Regions from separate parts of the Ornithinibacillus salinisoli genome, predicted to be linked through region 1. Evidence: a T-box and tRNA genes for the amino acid it is inferred to sense, from the RefSeq annotation. Region 1 holds a T-box; the other holds one or more tRNA genes.

Evidence for each region. The T-box of region 1 lies ahead of argS (arginine--tRNA ligase). A T-box ahead of a tRNA ligase gene usually reads a tRNA of that ligase, here a tRNA-Arg.
Region 2: it encodes a tRNA-Arg, which carries the amino acid that the T-box ahead of argS (arginine--tRNA ligase) is inferred to sense. The anticodon was not compared.

What each region holds. Positions count from the first base shown of each region.
Region 1 covers NZ_JBHUMI010000043.1:49,053-58,411, reverse strand. Annotated here, with positions in the region: gene ACFSTA_RS19540 (exonuclease SbcCD subunit D) at 1-158, shown strand, start outside; gene ACFSTA_RS19535 (AAA family ATPase) at 177-3,269, shown strand; T-box leader at 3,369-3,593, shown strand; gene argS (arginine--tRNA ligase) at 3,637-5,316, shown strand; gene ACFSTA_RS19525 (helix-turn-helix domain-containing protein) at 5,367-5,549, opposite strand; gene ACFSTA_RS19520 (SulP family inorganic anion transporter) at 5,858-7,318, shown strand; gene ACFSTA_RS19515 (CBO0543 family protein) at 7,439-7,963, shown strand; gene ACFSTA_RS19510 (AraC family transcriptional regulator) at 8,151-9,014, opposite strand.
Region 2 covers NZ_JBHUMI010000017.1:251,159-260,517, forward strand. Annotated here, with positions in the region: gene ACFSTA_RS15190 (gluconeogenesis factor YvcK family protein) at 1-626, shown strand, start outside; gene whiA (DNA-binding protein WhiA) at 653-1,603, shown strand; gene ACFSTA_RS15200 (HPr family phosphocarrier protein) at 1,755-2,009, shown strand; gene clpP (ATP-dependent Clp endopeptidase proteolytic subunit ClpP) at 2,091-2,681, opposite strand; tRNA gene ACFSTA_RS15210 (tRNA-Arg) at 2,924-2,999, shown strand; gene ACFSTA_RS15215 (hypothetical protein) at 3,258-3,794, opposite strand; gene ACFSTA_RS15220 (DUF4279 domain-containing protein) at 4,068-4,511, shown strand; partial or broken gene ACFSTA_RS15225 (IS3 family transposase) at 4,553-4,669, opposite strand; gene ACFSTA_RS15230 (Rrf2 family transcriptional regulator) at 5,241-5,684, shown strand; gene ACFSTA_RS15235 (NAD(P)/FAD-dependent oxidoreductase) at 5,749-6,645, shown strand; gene ACFSTA_RS15240 (class I SAM-dependent methyltransferase) at 6,686-7,270, shown strand; gene ACFSTA_RS15245 (DUF6157 family protein) at 7,457-7,858, shown strand; gene rpoN (RNA polymerase factor sigma-54) at 8,017-9,306, shown strand; gene ACFSTA_RS15255 (glutaredoxin family protein) at 9,311-9,359, shown strand, end outside.

The sequences.
Region 1 (9,359 bases):
TGAGTGATTTCGATTTATTCAAAGCTTTCTATAAAGAGGTAAAAGGAACAGAAGCTAACGCCGAAACGGAAGCAATTATAACGGAAGTTTTTGAAGAACTTTTACAAGAAGAAAATGACATGACAGTAAAACCAAAAGAATTTGTGACAAATAAATAGGAAAGGGGAGTAGGAGTAGTGAAACCATTAAAATTAACCTTGACCGCATTTGGTCCATATAAGTATACAGAAGTAGTTAATTTTCAGGAACTGAATGAGAATAATCTATTTGTGATTTCAGGGAATACAGGTGCTGGTAAAACGACGATTTTTGACGGTATATGCTTTGCGCTATATGGAAGTGCAAGTGGAATGGACCGCGATGATCATAAAATGCTACGAAGTGATTTTGCCGATGATAATACACATACTTCTGTGGAACTAGAATTTGAATTACATGGTCGTATGTACCGAATTCTTCGTCAACTAGGACATGTAAAACATGGAAATAAATCTAGGACTGGTGAGAAGTACGAGTTTTACGAAAAAGTGGACGGGAGAGAGGTCCCTTGTGTTGACAGGCAAATAGTGAGTGAGATCGATAAAAAGGTTGAACGGATAATTGGGCTGACACAGGATCAATTTAAGCAGATTGTAATGTTACCACAAGGTGAATTTCGTAAACTATTAACTTCACAAACGGAGAACAAAGAGGCAATATTACGGAGACTTTTTAAAACAGAGTCGTATAAACAAATGAATGAATTATTGAAACATAAAAAGAGTTTGATTGAACAAGAATTTAAGCAATCCGAGCAAATGCGAAAACAATTTGTGCAAAACATAAGTGCAGCTTTACCTAAACGAGAAGATTCATTATTGTTTCAGTTTTTATCTGAAGAACATTATAATGTCAACCAGATTGTTAGTGGTCTAGAAGATGAAGCTTCTTTCTATAAGGAGCAAATAAATGTGGATCAAGAAATTTATCGTAAAGCATATGAAGCACACGGTAAAAAACAAGAAGATTATTCGAATGCAAAAGCGTTAAATGAGCGTTTTGTTGATTTAGATCAGAAAGAAAGTCAACTGAAGAGTTTACAGGAACAATTGCCAACAATTAGCACAAAAGAAAAGCAATTAGAAAAAGCGGAACGAGCTAGTAAAATCGAAGCATATGAAAAACAAGCAATTGAATGGCGAAAAGAGGAAAATTTAAAGACCAAAGCATTAGCAGAAGTAAAGTTAGCGAAGGAGAAGGCAGACAAACAGCTTAAACAAGCACAAGACGTTTATCTACAAGAAGAAAATAAGAAAACTCATCGGGAAGAAATCTCCAAGAGACTCGACCAATTAAAGGATTTTTTACCCACTGTAAAAGATATTTCCAAGCGGGAAAGGCAATTGGAAGAACTACGAAAAAAAGGTAAAGAGGCAAAAGACAATTTAGATAAAGCAAAGGAATCACTGGAACGAAAGAAGGAAGCAGCAGAAGAAAATAATAAGCAAATAAAACTAATGGATCAAGAAGTTAGTAAATTGCATGAAAAACGACAAAAACTTAATGATATGAGGGAACAGGCAAAGATTTTAAGAGATTATCTTCAATTGAAAAAGTCACAAACTGATTTAAAAAAGGATGTTACCATAAAAGAGGATAATTATCGTAAAGTGAGAGAAAAGTATCTTGAATTGGAAAATGCATGGATGAATAGTCAGGCAACTATTCTAGCAACTCATTTACGTGAAGGTGAATCCTGTCCTGTCTGTGGAAGTGTGGAGCATCCGAATAAAGCCTTTCATGATAATCACATCGTATCCAAGGAAGAGCTAGAGCAATTGAAAAAAGAATTAGATGAAATGGATAGTCTTTATCGAAGTGCTATTGCAGAAGATAAAGCTAACTTATCCCAAATAAATGCAAAAGCAGAAGAATTGGCTGGTTTCAATATTCTAATTGATCAAGTAGATTCAGTTAATGCACAATTAATCGAAGAAGGCAAAAAGCTCGGTGAAGAAGTAAAGTATTTGGATAAGCTTCGTGAAGAACTGAATAAGCAAAAAGAGCAATTTGAAAAATCAACTCTAGAATTAAAGAAAATGGAAGCTGAGAAGGAAGCCTTTGATAAGGACTATCAGGAGTTAAGAACTGCTTATAAAACAGATAAAGCAGTATATGAAGAACGATTACGTAACATTCCAGAAGAAGTTCGTGTGTTATCCAAATTGGAACAGGAAATTAGTGAAACCGACCAACGTAAAAAACTACTTGATAAATCATGGGAAGATGCACAAAAAACGTTAGAGCAAGCAAAAGAAACAGGAATGAAAGTCACATCAAATTTGACGCATGCAGAAAAGCAGTTGGAAGAAACGAAAGTCAAGGCAGTTAGAGCAGAAAAAGAGTTTCAATTAGAACTTGATAACGCATCTTTTGAATCTGAGGAAATATATCGTCAAGCAAAAATACCTGAAAGGGACCGTAACAGTTTAAAGGAATCTATTCAACAATTTAAAGAAAAACTAACGATTGTTAAACAACAGGTCATTGAATTGAAGGAATCGTTGAAGGATAAAACGAGAGTTGATTTAGTCGGATTACAACAGGAAGTAGAAGAACATAAACAGGCATATGAATTGGCATTGAATAAGCTGAATTTATCGAAGGAATATCATGAGGAAGCTTCCAATTTAAAAGAAAAAATATTGTATACGAACGAACAGGTTGAACAATATGAAAAGAAACTAGCTACCATCACTGATTTGTATGATGTTGCTAGAGGTCAAAATGGGCAAAAGATCTCATTTGAGCGATATTTGCAAATTGAATATTTGGAACAAATTATTGAAGCGGCAAATGAACGATTAAAACGTTTATCTAATGGACAATATTATCTTATTCGCAGTGTTCGACAGGAGTCTCACGGTAGACAAAGTGGCTTGGCATTGGACGTTTATGATGCATATACTGGTCAAACACGAGATGTCAAAACATTATCTGGTGGAGAGAAATTTAATGCTTCTTTATGTCTAGCATTAGGTATGTCAGATGTCATTCAAAGCTTTCAAGGTAATATCTCAATTAATACGATGTTTATCGATGAGGGATTCGGATCGCTTGATGAAGAGTCATTGAACAAATCGATTGACACGCTAATAGAATTACAACAATCAGGAAGGATGATCGGAGTTATTTCTCACGTACAAGAAATAAAAAACATGTTTCCGGCAATCCTACAAGTTTCTAAAACGAAGGAAGGTCATAGTAAGACTAAATTTGTAGTTAAGTAGACTTTGACAACAAATGTATGTTAAATGTCCTTGTTTTTGAAATGTTTTAGATCTATCTCTTGATATTTCTACGGTAATTGCTATAATAAATAAAAATATAAAAAATCGATGACAAAGAGAGTAGTTATTTGCGATGCTGTAGCGAGCTAGGATTGGTGGAAGCCTAGCGTTGAACAAATAATGAACCGGACTTTGGAGATGCTTTCTTGAACAAATAGTATGGAAAGCCGGGATTAACCTCGTTAGCAGTGTAAAGTGGTTTTTTATGATGATAAAAAACAATCGGAGTGGTACCGCGGGATAACATAAACTCTCGCCTCTTATTAGAAGAGGCGAGAGTTTTTTTATTTACAGGAGGGAAATAAAGATGAATTTCACCAACCAATTTGCAGAACTCTTAGTGGAAGTATTAAATGGAGATTTAGAAAAAGAAGAAATACGCTTGATGATAGAATCACCGAAACGTAAAGAGTTAGGTGATATGGCGTTTCCGTGTTTCGAGTTAGCTAAACTGTATAGAAAATCACCTAATAGAATTGCCCAGGAAATAGCTCCTAAAATACAAACAGCTATTTTTGAAGAGGTTGTTGCTGTAGGTGGATATGTAAATGTTTTTCTAAACAAACAAGAGGTTTCCACGAAAGTCGTGAATCAAATTATCTCGCAAAAGGGTGAGTTTGGTTCACTAGAGATAGGGAAGGGTGGCGTTGTTACTATTGACCTGTCATCACCAAATATTGCTAAGCCATTCGCTATGGGACATTTACGATCTACAGTTATAGGTAATGCACTTGCACTTATTTCGGAAAAATGTGGATATCAACCAATACGAATAAACCACCTTGGTGACTGGGGAACACAGTTTGGGAAATTAATAGTTGCTTATCATAAATGGGGAAACGAGGAGGATGTAAGAAAAGACCCTATCAAAGAGTTACTCGCACTATATGTTAAATTTCATCATGAAGCAGAAAATGACCCTACATTAAATGAACAAGGGCGTGAAGCATTTAAAAAATTGGAAGATGGTGATCAAGAGACACGTCACTTATGGAAATGGTTTCGAGATGAATCACTCAAAGAGTTTAACAAAATTTATGAGTTGTTAGGAATTCATTTTGATTCGTCAGATGGAGAAGCGTTTTATAATGACAAGATGGAACATGTTGTCGAACTTCTTGAGCAGAAAAAGCTTCTTGAAGAATCAGAAGGTGCACAAGTAGTACAGATTGAGGACTTACCTCCATGTTTAATTAAGAAACGTGATGGCACAACACTGTACGCTACAAGAGACTTAGCGGCGGCCATACATCGACAGAAAACCTATCAGTTTAAAAAATCCTTGTATGTTGTGGGAAATGAACAAACACTTTACTTTAAACAGCTTCTTAAAGTACTAGAAAAAATGGGGTTTGACTGGCATGAAGGAATGGTACATGTACCGTTTGGAATGATTTTAAAAGATGGTAAGAAAATGTCTACTCGTAAAGGAAAAACAGTGTTATTGGAAGAAGTATTACAAGAAGCAATTGACTTGGCGGAACAAGGAATTATGAAAAAAAATCCCAATCTAGCTTCCAAAAATGAAGTGGCTCGTCAAGTAGGTACGGGTGCGGTGGTATTTCATGATTTGAAAAATCATCGTATGAATGATATAGAATTTTCATTAGAGGACATGTTACGCTTCGAGGGAGAAACAGGTCCATATGTACAATATACACATGCACGTGCTTGCTCACTTTTAAGAAAGGGAGGATATCAAGAGAATTTAGGAGAGAAGAAGATAGTTGATCCCGAAGCTTGGCCAGTTATTAGTACAATGATGATTTTTCCTCACATTGTTGAGCGATCTATGAATGAGTATGATCCTTCTAAAGTGGCTAAGTTTGTTATAGAGTTATCAAAAGCATTTAATAAATACTATGCATCTGTAAAGATATTAGATAGTAGTATGATTCATACTCGACTATCATTAGTGTGTTCCGTAAAACTAGTATTGAGAGAAGGACTACGATTACTAGGAATTGAAGCTCCAGAAGAGATGTGATGAAAAAAGAATACCCGAGTTATATTGGTCAATATAACTCGGGTTATTCATTAGATCCGCTCACCATTTTTTAATCGTTCAATAAATTCATTTAAATCTTCTTTTTTGACTCGCCAATGTCTCCCTATTTTAAAGCCGGGGATTTTTCCCTCTTGGACTAGTTTATATGTAGTCATTTCGCTTAGTTGCAAGTATTCAGCGACTTGTGCAACCGTCATTATTTCTCTTTCCATAAGGTCGCCCCCAAATAATTATCATGTTTGTATCATAACACAGAAGATGCTTTTTATAAAAATATAGCCCGCCAAATATACTCCATTATACTCCATTATAATCAAATATATCTTTTTTGTGTTTCTATATATTTGCATAGTAAATTAAAGAAAATGATAGAATTTGAAAGTAAATTGTAAATGATTGCGTTTCCATGGCGTTTTGCAGCGTGGGACGAATATGGTATGATTCATCTTGTTCTAAACGGCAAACAACGTTGACATCGTGTTAACGTTAAGAAAGCAAATAAAATAAGAGAGGTGCTAACATGAACGTACAACAATTAAAACAAGACTGGTTTGGAAATATACGTGGTGATGTCTTAGCGGGAATCGTTGTTGCACTTGCATTAATTCCAGAAGCAATTGCATTCTCTATCATTGCTGGTGTAGATCCTATGGTTGGTCTTTATGCATCATTTTGTATTGCAGTTGTAATCGCATTTGTCGGTGGACGACCGGGAATGATTTCTGCTGCAACTGGTGCGATGGCATTATTGATGATAACGTTAGTTGCAGATCATGGGTTACAATATTTATTAGCTGCAACTATTTTAACAGGTGTACTACAAATATTATTCGGGGTATTTAAACTAGCCAGCATTATGAAGTTTGTTCCTAGATCCGTTATGGTTGGTTTTGTGAATGCATTAGCAATCTTGATTTTCACTTCCCAGCTACAACATTTTGTAGGGGAAAGTTGGATCATGTATGCTATGGTGGCTTTAACGCTAGCAATTATTTATATCTTACCGAGGTTTACGAAAGCAGTCCCATCTACACTTGTAGCAATAATCGTAGTAACAGCTATTGTTATCTTTGCAAATTTTGACATGCGTACAGTAGGAAATTTAGGCAACTTAACACAGGAATTACCTGTATTTTTATTGCCATCTATTCCATTTACTTTTGAAACATTAATGATTATTTTCCCTTATTCATTATCCCTTGCAATTGTAGGTCTGTTGGAATCATTATTAACAGCAAGTATTGTAGATGATATGACAGATACGGAAAGTGACAAAAATAAAGAGAGTCGCGGTCAAGGTATAGCAAACATTGTCTCCGGATTTTTTGGTGGAATGGCAGGTTGTGCAATGATTGGTCAATCGGTTATTAATGTCAAGTCTGGTGGACGAGGTAGACTCTCTGCACTAGTTGCAGGGGTGTTCCTAATGTTCTTGATAGTAGTTTTAGGTGGAGTCGTAGTTCAGATTCCAATGGCAGCATTAGCTGGTGTGATGATAATGGTATCAATTGGAACGTTTGATTGGTCCTCAATACGTACTCTTCATAAATTACCTAGAACAGATGCAATTGTTATGGTAATTACTGTTGGAACTGTTGTTGTAACACACGACCTTTCAAAAGGTGTTTTAGCAGGTGTACTATTAAGCGCTATATTCTTTGCTGCGAAAGTTTCTAAAGTGAAGGTCAATGAGATAGTCGCATTGGATGGAACTAAAAAAGTATACAAAATTCATGGTCAAATTTTCTTTGCTTCAGTTAATGATTTACTAGAAAAAATGGATTTTAATGATTCCGTGAAGGAAGTTGAAATCGACTTATCCAATGCCCACTTATGGGATGATTCTGCTATCGGAGTATTGGATAAAATCGAGACCAAATTTGAACAAAACAATATTAAAGTCACTTATACTGGATTAAATGAGGAAAGTAATCACCTGAAGAAGAAAATAGGTGGACTGTCTAAGGCTTCTGGACATTAATGAATTATAGGTGCCAGGCACTTGTCAAAAATTGACAAGTGCCTGGCACCTTTTTTTGTTTTCCGAATAATATTTTCTTTGGTATGGAAACAATAAGGGAAAACATAAAGGGAGAATGTAATGCACATTTTACTTGCGATTATAAGTATTATTGCTGTATGGGTAAGAAAGGATTATTTTCAATGGAAAAAGTTCTATACTACCATGCAATTTATAGCGTTAGGAAACCTTACATATAATTTTCTTTGTGCTTCGCATTGGTTATGGCAATTAACTCCTGACATTACCTGGTTTAACCATTCTATATTAGAAATGACTTATACATTGATTACATTTCCATTAACCGCACTCATGTTTCTTTCACGTTATCCGGATGGTCAGGGTAAAAAGAAAATATTCATGCACTATTTATTTTGGATCGGACTATATGTTGGAGTAGAGATAGTTTTAATGTTACAAGGAAGCATTATATATAAGTACGGATGGTCTTTGGGATGGAGTGCTTTATTTGATTGTATTATGTTTCCTTTTTTGAGGCTCCATTATAAGAAACCACTATTTACTTTAATTATAAGTGTTCCTATGACAATATTTTGGCTGTGGCTATTCGATATTCCAGTAAGTATACCTATTCCAGAAAGGTAATTGATGTTTGGATAAAACAAGCATGGGGCAAAAGTTATATTCTTATTGCTTTGGTTCTGTTAGCGATAAGTGTTGATTTTTCATCAAAGTCAAAAAGACTAGTCAATATCAATTGACTAGTCTAATATGTTACATGAAAACTTACCGGACTAACTTCTGTAAATAAAATAATCACCCAAGTTTATCGCTAAACTTTTTTCTTTATTGGCATCCAAATTTCACTATATACATTTTCCGATGTACCGTTGTGCTTTGTAAAAGAAATTCCAGGTTTATCTGCTATTTCATAATCTGAAGAAGGCAGCCATTCAGAATAAACTTTTGCTGTAGTTTCTTGGAGAGTAACAGGAAATGGTCCTTGATTAGGGAAAATCGCCCATAAGCTTTCTTCAATTGAAATTTGCTCTAAATCATCGAATGGATTTTCTTTTGTAGTTGCAAAACCAATCATATGAGTTAAGTAGCCTTTTTCTTCCAAGAAACCATCATCAAAATCATAAGATACATTTAAGACTTGATGAGGATATAAATCAGCTAATTGATGCATTTCATTTCTTTGTTGTTCGGTAATTGACTGGGCCAATTCTATGATAGCATTATTTTCACCTTCGAATTGAATTGGCACTCTTTTCGATACACCTATAATATTAAACTTCTCTTTTTTTTCCACTTTGAATTCCATGGATATTCCTCCTCTTATATCTATAAAGAATGAAAATTTGGGAAATGATTTTTGAATTTTGTTTTTAGCTACTTCTGAAGGTAAAAAACCACTCCATTCACGAAAGGCTCTTGAAAATCCTTCTATAGATTGATAACCATATTTGTAGGCAATATCTGTCACTCTTGCTCCGTTATTTAATTCAACATTCGCAACGGATAATCTCCTGTTTTTGATATACTCATTCAATGACATTCCAGCCAAATACGAAAACATTCTTTTAAAATGATAATCAGATAGTCCTACAATTTTTGAAATATCTTTTCCAGAGATTTCTTCCGTTAAACGTGTTTCGATGTAATCCATTAATTTATTGAATTCTTGTAACATTCATTTCCCTCCTTTACAAATACATATTATCGTTAAAACTTATTGTTCACTCGATATTTTTTATACGGAATTCATCGGATCTATTTTTCCATTGTCACTTAAACAATCATTTCATAACATTCTTTATTAGTCATCTATGAAGTTAAAAAGCTATTAAACGTACTCAACTTGTCTTAAACGAATATCGTCATTGGTATCAGACTTTAATCATTAGTACATCGACTGCAAGTTTAATGTTTGAGGATATCTATTCACATGTGGAGGCAAGTTTTTTCTTCTTCATACATATGTATCATTATTGTAACGGAATTTTAGAGGATACTCCATTCAGTGATTACACTAAAC
Region 2 (9,359 bases), on a different contig from region 1:
GGATAAAGGAAATTTCTCGCGTTTTAAATGTTAAAGGAGAAATAATTCCTATTTCTAATGAAAATATGACACTGCATGCGGAAATGCATGATGGTTCCATAGTGGCAGGGGAGTCGAATATTCCACTTGCCAGAAAAAGTATCAAGCGTGTTTTTATTAACCCAGAGGATGTTCAACCTTTACCAAATGCCATTGAAGCAATTGAACATGCTGATCTGGTTGTCATTTCTCCTGGAAGCTTATTTACTAGCATCATGCCAAATCTAATTATTCCACAGATTGATGACGCTATACGAAGAGCAAGATCGAAAGTGGTTTATGTATGTAATGTCATGACTCAGGCAGGAGAGACAACAGGATTCACTGCCGCAGATCATGTACAAGCAATTTTTAATCATATTGGGGATGATAGCATTGGTTCCATTGTTGTTCACAATGAGCCAATTGACCGTTCCATCCGTGACTTATATGCAGAAGAAAATGCTGAACCTGTCGAATATGATACAGAAAGACTATTAAACATGGGATTGAAAATTATTGAAGGAGACATTATTGACCATAGGAAAGCAATGCTACGTCATGACACACGAAAAATTGCTAAACTATTGTACTCCCTTATTCAGTAAATTAATTTGGTAAAGGAGAGGAGCTTATGTCCTTTGCTTCAGAAATAAAGAAGGAATTAACTGGGATTGAAGTGGAGAAATGCTGTTCACTTTCTGAACTTGCGGCTCTCATTCGGATGAATGGAACTATTTCGTTAGGATCTCAGCAAAAGTACATTCTGGATGTACAAACGGAAAACGCAGCGATTGCCCGTAGGATATATATTTTAGTTAAAGAAAACTATCCATATCCAGTTGAACTCCTCGTCCGAAAGAAGATGAAACTAAAGAAAAATAATGTCTACATTGTTCGGTTGAAAAATAGTGTAGATAAAATCTTATCTGATTTGGATATACTACAGGGAGCCTTTTCTTTTGTTCGTACAATTTCGCCTAAGTATTTGGAAAAAGATTGCTGTAAACGAGCTTATTTACGTGGAGCTTTCTTAGCAGGAGGTTCTATTAACAATCCAGAAACCTCTTCCTATCATCTGGAAATATTTAATTTTCATGAAGAACATAATGATGCTTTATGTGAACTATTAAATATGTTTATTCTACATGCTCGAAATTTGGAGCGGAAAAATGGATATATTGTTTATATGAAAGAAGCAGAGAAAATCACAGAGTTTTTAAGCATTATTGGTGCACATAACGCGCTGTTCAAATTTGAGGATGTACGTATCGTTCGAGATATGCGGAATTCAGTAAACAGACTCGTGAATTGTGAAACAGCAAATTTAAATAAAACAATTGGTGCTGCATTTCGACAAATTGAAAATATCCAATTTATTGATAGAACGGTTGGTTTAGATGCTTTGCCCGAAAAACTTCAGGAAATTGCTTTATTACGAGTGCAACATGAGGATGTTTCCTTGAAGGAATTAGGTGAACTTGTTTCTAGTGGGAAAATTTCAAAGTCGGGTGTAAATCATCGATTGAAGAAGATTGACGAATTCGCTGAAAAGATAAAAAAAGGGGAAGTTAATCTTTGGTAAAATATGTTCCATTGCAACATGATTCATGGTATAATATCGTTAATTTAAAATGCGATACTATTTAGAATATATGGCTAATTATGATAGTGACAATTAGCCAATCTTTTTTACATCTTATGTTAACGCTTACTATTAAAAGGGGATGAGTAATTTGGTTGAGAGGACTGTAAAAGTTGAGCTAAAGACAGGATTACAGGCGAGACCAGCTGCACAATTTGTTCAAGAGGCAAACCGTTATGCAGCAAATTTATTTTTGGAAAAGGAAGATCGAAAAGTAAATGCCAAAAGTATCATGGGTTTAATGAGCCTAGCAATAACATCTGGAGAAACAATTAAGTTGATTGCAGATGGTTCCGATGAAGATGAAGCAATCCATCACTTAGTGTCCTTTGTGGAGGGGAATTAACGCATACATTTGTTTGTGAATTAAATAACATAAGGATAATAAAAATGGGTGTCTCACTTTAGAGATCACCCATTTTTTGTATTATTTATCTTCTTTACGAGTAAGAATTCGGTCAATTAAACCATAATCCACAGCTTTATCCGCTGTCATGAAATTATCTCGTTCTGTATCAGCCTCGATTACTTCGATTGGTTGACCAGTACGTTCAGATAGTATTTCATTCATCTTCCTCTTCATTTCAATAATACGTTTTGCATGAATTTCAATATCTGTTGCTTGACCTTGTGTACCACCTAATGGTTGGTGAATCATTACTTCACTATTTGGCAGTGCAAAACGCTTACCTTTTTCACCAGCTGCTAATAGGAATGCACCCATTGATGCTGCCATTCCAGTACAAATTGTTGATACATCTGCTTTGATAAATTGCATGGTATCGTAAATAGCCATACCAGCTGTGATAGATCCACCTGGTGAATTAATGTATAAAGAAATATCCTTATCAGGATCCTCTGCTTCTAGGAATAGTAGTTGCGCAACAATTGAGTTAGCAACATTATCATCAATAGCACTACCTAGCATAATAATTCGGTCTTTTAATAGTCGTGAGTAGATATCATATGCGCGCTCTCCACGGTTTGTTTGTTCAATGACTGTTGGTATTAAATTCATTGTAAAATCCTCCTTATTCTATACGTTCATCCATTAAGATTGGATCTATTTTTATCATAACTAAAAGGTCAATGAAGGTCAAACAAAAACGTTTGACAAATTTCTTATGTACGGATTAGTTTCATTCAAATATACTTCCCATCATACCCTTAACATGTGAAAAATAAACGTGGGGAATAAGAAAATACTTGTTTATACATGTGGAAAACGTTATAATAGCGTATGTGTCCTTTTTCAAATATGCGCCCATAGCTCAGCTGGATAGAGCACTGGTTTCCGGTACCAGGTTAGCCGGGGGTTCGAATCCCTCTGGGCGCGTTTTATAAAATTGATTAAAGCAAGGGGAGAGATTTTTTCTTCCCTTGCTTTTTTTTATTTTGAACAATAGAAATGACATTCTCAGGTTCACTTTCTTTTTTCTGATACAGTGATTTTTGGATGCTTGTTGCAGCGACTTCTTGAATTGTAGGATGATATGTGAGTACGTATAAGTAGTTTGTATGGATATGGATCGCGATGCCCTAATGTTTCTTAAAAAGAGGGAGATGCCACCTCTATTTATATTTATTTGTGTTTTTATTCTTTTTTAATTTCTTGCAAGGTTATTGTGAACTTATCTTCAAATGTCTTTTGAGTGAATGAACCTTCAATCCCTTCAATGTTCACTTGATATTTACCGTTTATTTCTTTGATTTTGGAATGTCCATCTACTTCATAATAATAGTCCACTTTTTTTTCAAGGAACAATAAATAAGATTCTCCAACATTTACATATTCAAAAGCCTGATCTAATAGTATAGTATCTGAAATATCTATGGAGTTTCGGTTATCATATAAAAGTTTAGTTATTTTTAAAGTTGCTAATTTGGCATTTAGTTTTTCTTCACTTACTTTTTTATCTTCAACTGATTCGACAGTGATAAAGGCAACCAAGTCTGTTTTTTCGTTCATTAGTGTATTAAAATCATAAATTGGCCAATCAGCAGAAGCTTCTGGACTATATTGAGGTGTGTTAGGTGCACTTTCCTCTATGTTATCAATACTCAAAATTGCTAATAGTGTACCTACAGTAAAAAAAGCTATTAAGATCACAGAAATAATTGTTTTTTTCATTTTTATCCCTCCCCTTTTAGCTCATATTCTGAATGTCATTAATATCATGTAATTGTGGTTTGTATCTCGGCCATAACTCATAATTGACTGATCTCGCCAATTATTTTCGAGTCTTTTAAAAGTGTAAGATACTAGATGAACAGAATTACCACTTTAATAATTCATAGAAATAGACGTGCATACTGTATCGGTCCAATCGTTATCTACTTGACAACAGATGGCTATCGTCCTATACCCTTATGATATAATAGGTTGACGAAGGAGTTAAACATTATGAGTAAAAAAACATCAATTGAAATATATTTAAATTTTAGAAAACACGAACCTAATTGGGACTTTTCCTTGTTTGCTATATCGGAAAAATTAGGAATCACACCGACGGATACCAAAAAAGTTGGGGAGTGGAATACACCTAAAAGACGATCTACTTTTACAGAATGGATATATAGTACAGGGGCTATTGAAACAATTGATTTTGAAATGGGTTTAGAAAAAATCGTTGATACTTTCAAAGATAAAGTTGACACCATCAATGAAATAAAAAAGGAATTAGGAGTTGAGACCTCAATTTGTGCCGTTACTCATGTGATTGATGGTAACTCTCCTGGATATTCCTTTCCAGTTGAGGTAATGAAATTCGCAGTTAGTATAGACACATTCATCGAAATCGATGAATATGTTTATGGTTTTGTTGAAAATGATTTAGATGAATATTAAAAGTATCCGCCTAAAGATTACTTTGGTGGTTACCCCAAAGGTTAGAGTTTTATAATGCAATGCAGTTGATTGGCTGATTGAGTTCGGTATTCGACTGGACTCAATCCGGCCAGTTTTACTTTTGATCGTTCATTGTTATACCAGCAGATATATTCTTCTAATTGTCTTATTAATTCTTCATAACTTAATAGTTTTTCCCCATAAAACATTTATGCTATAAAATATCAAAGAAATTCTCTATCGAAGCGTTGTCTACACAAGGTTGCTTTAAAATTAAATTAACACCTATTTCACAAAAAAAGTTATTCCATAATTCGATGCTCTCCCAATAAATTTAAAACTTTCCTTTACAATCCCAAACACACTTCACTATTTTTTGGGAAATTTTGTGGTATAACCCAATACGGCAAATAGAATGGCAACAACCAACAAAATATAGTTGAGATATTCAGGTAATTGGAAGAATTGAAGGATTCCAATTATAACTAATGTAATTAACATAATTCTAAAATAAAACTTATAACTTAATTTCAAAGCATCAACCCACCTCTATTTAAAATATTCACTTCCCACTACTCCTTTCTAAATATACGTTCTGTAGCTTAGTAAGTTTCACTTCGTGCTGTATTAAAAGAAGTCGTTAGTAAATATCTTGTGTTTTTGTTTATTTTAGTTTAAAATCAATTACAGACATTAAAGGTCTTTAATATATCTGTGAGGAGAACTGTAATGAAGTATTCTAAAGCCACAAATTATGCGTTACACACAATGGTATATTTAACTTTAACACCAAAGGGCAAGTCTGTTGGAGTCGAACAATTAGCTAAAATCCAAGATTTATCACCAACATACCTGTCAAAGATTTTAACAAAACTAGTAAAAGCAGGACTTATTGAATCAACTCCTGGTGTTAATGGAGGATATAGTATTGTAAAACGTTCTCGTGAAATTTCATTTTTAGATGTCATACATGCTATTGAAGGGAAGACAACTTTATTTAGCTGTTCACTAGAGCATGATGATTTTAAGAATGGCGAATGTTTAATTGAAAATGTGATGATGGAAGCAGAAAGAAAGATGGCAGAAGAATTAGACCAAAAATACGTTATTGATATTGCCAGACAAATTGAGTCGACAAAGAATCATGAAATAAACTGTGAGCAGTCACATTAATTTTTTTATCTCAATTATAGATATTAAGAGTCTTTAATATATTTAATTTAAGGAGGCAGCTAAAATGTTGTTAGATTGTGTAATTATTGGAGGAGGTCCATCAGGACTTAATGCTGCACTTGTGCTTGGGAGAGCAAAAAAGAATATCATGCTGTTTGATGAAGATAAACCTAGAAATGCTGTTACTCATGAATCTCACGGTTTTATTACAAGAGACGGTATTAAACCTGCAGAGTTTAAACGTATTGCTAAGGAAGAGTTAATGAATTATCCAAATCTATCGGTTGAAAATCAACGAGTGACGGATATAAAAAAAGAAAATGGAACCTTTATCATTCAAACAGTCAACGGGGATTATTACCGTACTAGAAAGATTATTTTAGCTACAGGTCTTAAAGATGTATTGCCACGTATTGAAGGAATTCATGATTTTTATGGTTCGAGCCTATTCGTTTGTCCATTTTGTGATGGATGGGAATTAAAAGATCTCCGATTAGTTGTTATTTCAGAAGATGAGCGTGCGATGCATAGGGTGAAAATGATTTCTAATTGGAGTAAAGACCTTGTTGTTTGTACAAATGGGAAAAATATTTTCTCTAAGGAGCAGAAGGAATTATTAACCAAGAAAAATATCAAAGTCATGGAAGAGGAAATAGAAAGTTTACAAGGTGACAATGGCCACTTGGAAAAGGTTAAGTTTAAGAATGGGAAAGAAATCGAAAGAGAAGGAGGTTTTATCGCAGGTGAACTAAAGCAAGCATCATCGTTGGCTCAAACATTAGGATGTGCCATGAATGAGATGGGAGGAATTGAAACAGATGATTTTGGGCGTACGAATATGGAAGGAATCTATGCTAGTGGAGATAATACCTTCTCACCAGCTCAATTAATTATTGCTGCAAGTGAGGGTAGTAGAGCAGCTATAGGAGTTGTAAGTGATCTAATAAATGAGGACTTTTGAAGTAATTCACTACACTTAAATTAAAAGGAGAATGATTCATATGGGAAAAAGAAAGTACAATACTAAAGAAATGGAACATTTTATAAAAAAAGTTGAATTCCTCGATAATCCTGAAAGAAGAGGAGGTTTACCGCCAGAACAGCTGCTACGTATGCTCCCTATTAATAAAAATGATAACATCTTAGATTTAGGTGCAGGAACAGGTTATATTACGATTCCGGCTGCTAAAATAGTGGATGGGTTAGTATATGCATTAGATATTGATTCTAAAATGTTAGACATTGTAATTTCCAAGGCAAAAAAAGAAGATATAACAAATGTCAAAACGTTGAAAGGTAGTATTGATGATATTCCTTTGAATGATAATTCAATTGACCTTGTGTTAGCTTCCTTAGTTTTACATGAGGTCAAGGATTTAACTACTTCACTAAAGCAAATTATAAAAGTACTAAAAACCGATGGATATTTCGTATGCATTGAATTGGAAAAGAAAGATAACCATACTGAAAAACATCCTAGAGTTACTTCATCACTTATGGAACAAGAAATGAAGCATGCGGGGCTTCGTGTAACACAGAAACTGCATCCGGCTGATGGGATATACATGATCATTGCAAAGAAATAATAAACGATTATTGTGGTATAGTTGATAGGAGACTCTATTAGAGTTTCCTTTATTATATTGCCTTTAAGAAAACAGGGAATTTCGAGAAGAAGTATCCCAATAAGGATTGGGCAGTGGGTGACTTCTGTGGTGGAAAATGACATTTTCAAGAATTATTGTATTACTATTTTGAAAGGAAGGGATTTAATGAGTTACACAAACACTTTTATTACAACCTCAGAAGATTCACCGGTAACTTCAGCTTCTGTACCTCTCCCAAGAAATCACAAGCCAACGATAGCTTCGATTGAATATGACTTAATCCGTAATAATCCTTATAAATATAGTCAAGAAGATGTTCAATTTAATACTTATGTAATTAAATATCAAATAGATGCAAAAAATGTAGATGAATTACGAGAACAATTTTTCAACAAACCAAAAGCTTGTTTTAGGGCTTCTCCATTAGTTAAGAAATATGGGTGGGGAATTCATTATAATGCTGAAGGAAAAGTTGCCTTATATGATGTGAAAAGTGAACATTACAATTATCTTCTAAAAGCGGCTGATATCACTAATTTGAAAGGTATGCGTTCGAAAAGAAAATAGTGTAACAGATTATTAAATTGCTATTTGAGCTATCACTAATTAGTGGTGTTCTGCTGACTGTAGGTGTGGGATATATTTGGTGATTATTTGTTGATAGTAACTTAATTTCGTATAATAACTATAAATATAAGGTCAGTTTACTTATTTGGGGTGAAATAATGAAGCAAAAAATTGTCCATGAGCAAATCCTACAACAAAAAATGAATAAATCTCTCATTCAGGCAATTAATGTGCTTCAATTTTCTAGTTTGGAACTAATTGAATATATTAAACAATTATCGAAGGATAACCCATTAATAGAAGAAGTGAATTTTGATTATGAGTTTGCAAATTATAAAAAAAATTACTCAGATCAAGTCTCGTACGAAGAAATAAATGAACGTAAACTTTCCATGTATGATCAGCTAAAAGAACAATTATATACGCTGAAAATAGCTAAAGATATGAAGCCAATTGTTTACTTTGGAATTGATTCTTTAGCAGACACCGGTTATTTAGACATAAGCTTAGAGGAATGGGCAAAAAGATGTCATACTAGTATGGAGAAAGTGGAGCAGTCGCTACAGCTGATCCAGTCACTGGAACCTGCTGGTATTGGTGCTAGAACACTAAGCGAATGTATTCTCTTGCAATTAAGAAATAACGGTAACGATGAAGCCTACTTGCAAGATTTATTGGAAAACCATCTAGAGCTAATTGCGGAAGAAAATATCGCTGCTATTGCCGAACAATATGATATTAACGAAGAGAAGGCAGTACATCTTGTAAACATGATAAAAGGATGCCATCCAAAACCTGGCCAGTTAATGAATGAACCAGTAGCGGAGTTTGTTATTCCTGAAGCCTCCATTTCAAAAGAAGGAGGAGAATGGATAATTGCCTTCTATAAATGGAGTAAACCCACCATAACTATAGATAAGTCCTATAAAGAATTAAATCGCTTAGGACAAGAAGCAGAAAGCTATTTAAAGGAAAAAACCCTTCAAGTTGATTGGTTACATCATGTACTAAGCTATCGTTCCAATACCGTAGAGCGAGTGATAAAAATAATAGTAGAAAAGCAAACTCTGTTTTTTGAGCATGGGTATTACATGCTACAGCCGCTAACATTACAAAAGCTAGCCAATGAACTGCATGTGCATGTCTCAACTGTTAGCAGAGCGTTACGGAATAAATATGTTCAAACAAAATATGGTGTTATCCCATTAAAGTTTTTTCTCCAGTCAGGTATTAAACAACAGAATGGAAAACCGATTGCAGCATTTGTGGTTAAAAAGTTAATTCATGAATTAGTTGAGCATGAAAATAAGCAAAAACCATTATCGGATGAAGCCATTAAAACGAAATTACAAGATGAGTTTGGAATAAACATTGCTCGTCGTACCGTCATGAAGTATCGAGAACAATTAGGGATCCCCTCATCAATGAAGCGAAAACAACGGAGGTAACAACATGTTAACAATAATTTTTTATACAAAAGAGAATTGCTCATTGTGTGACG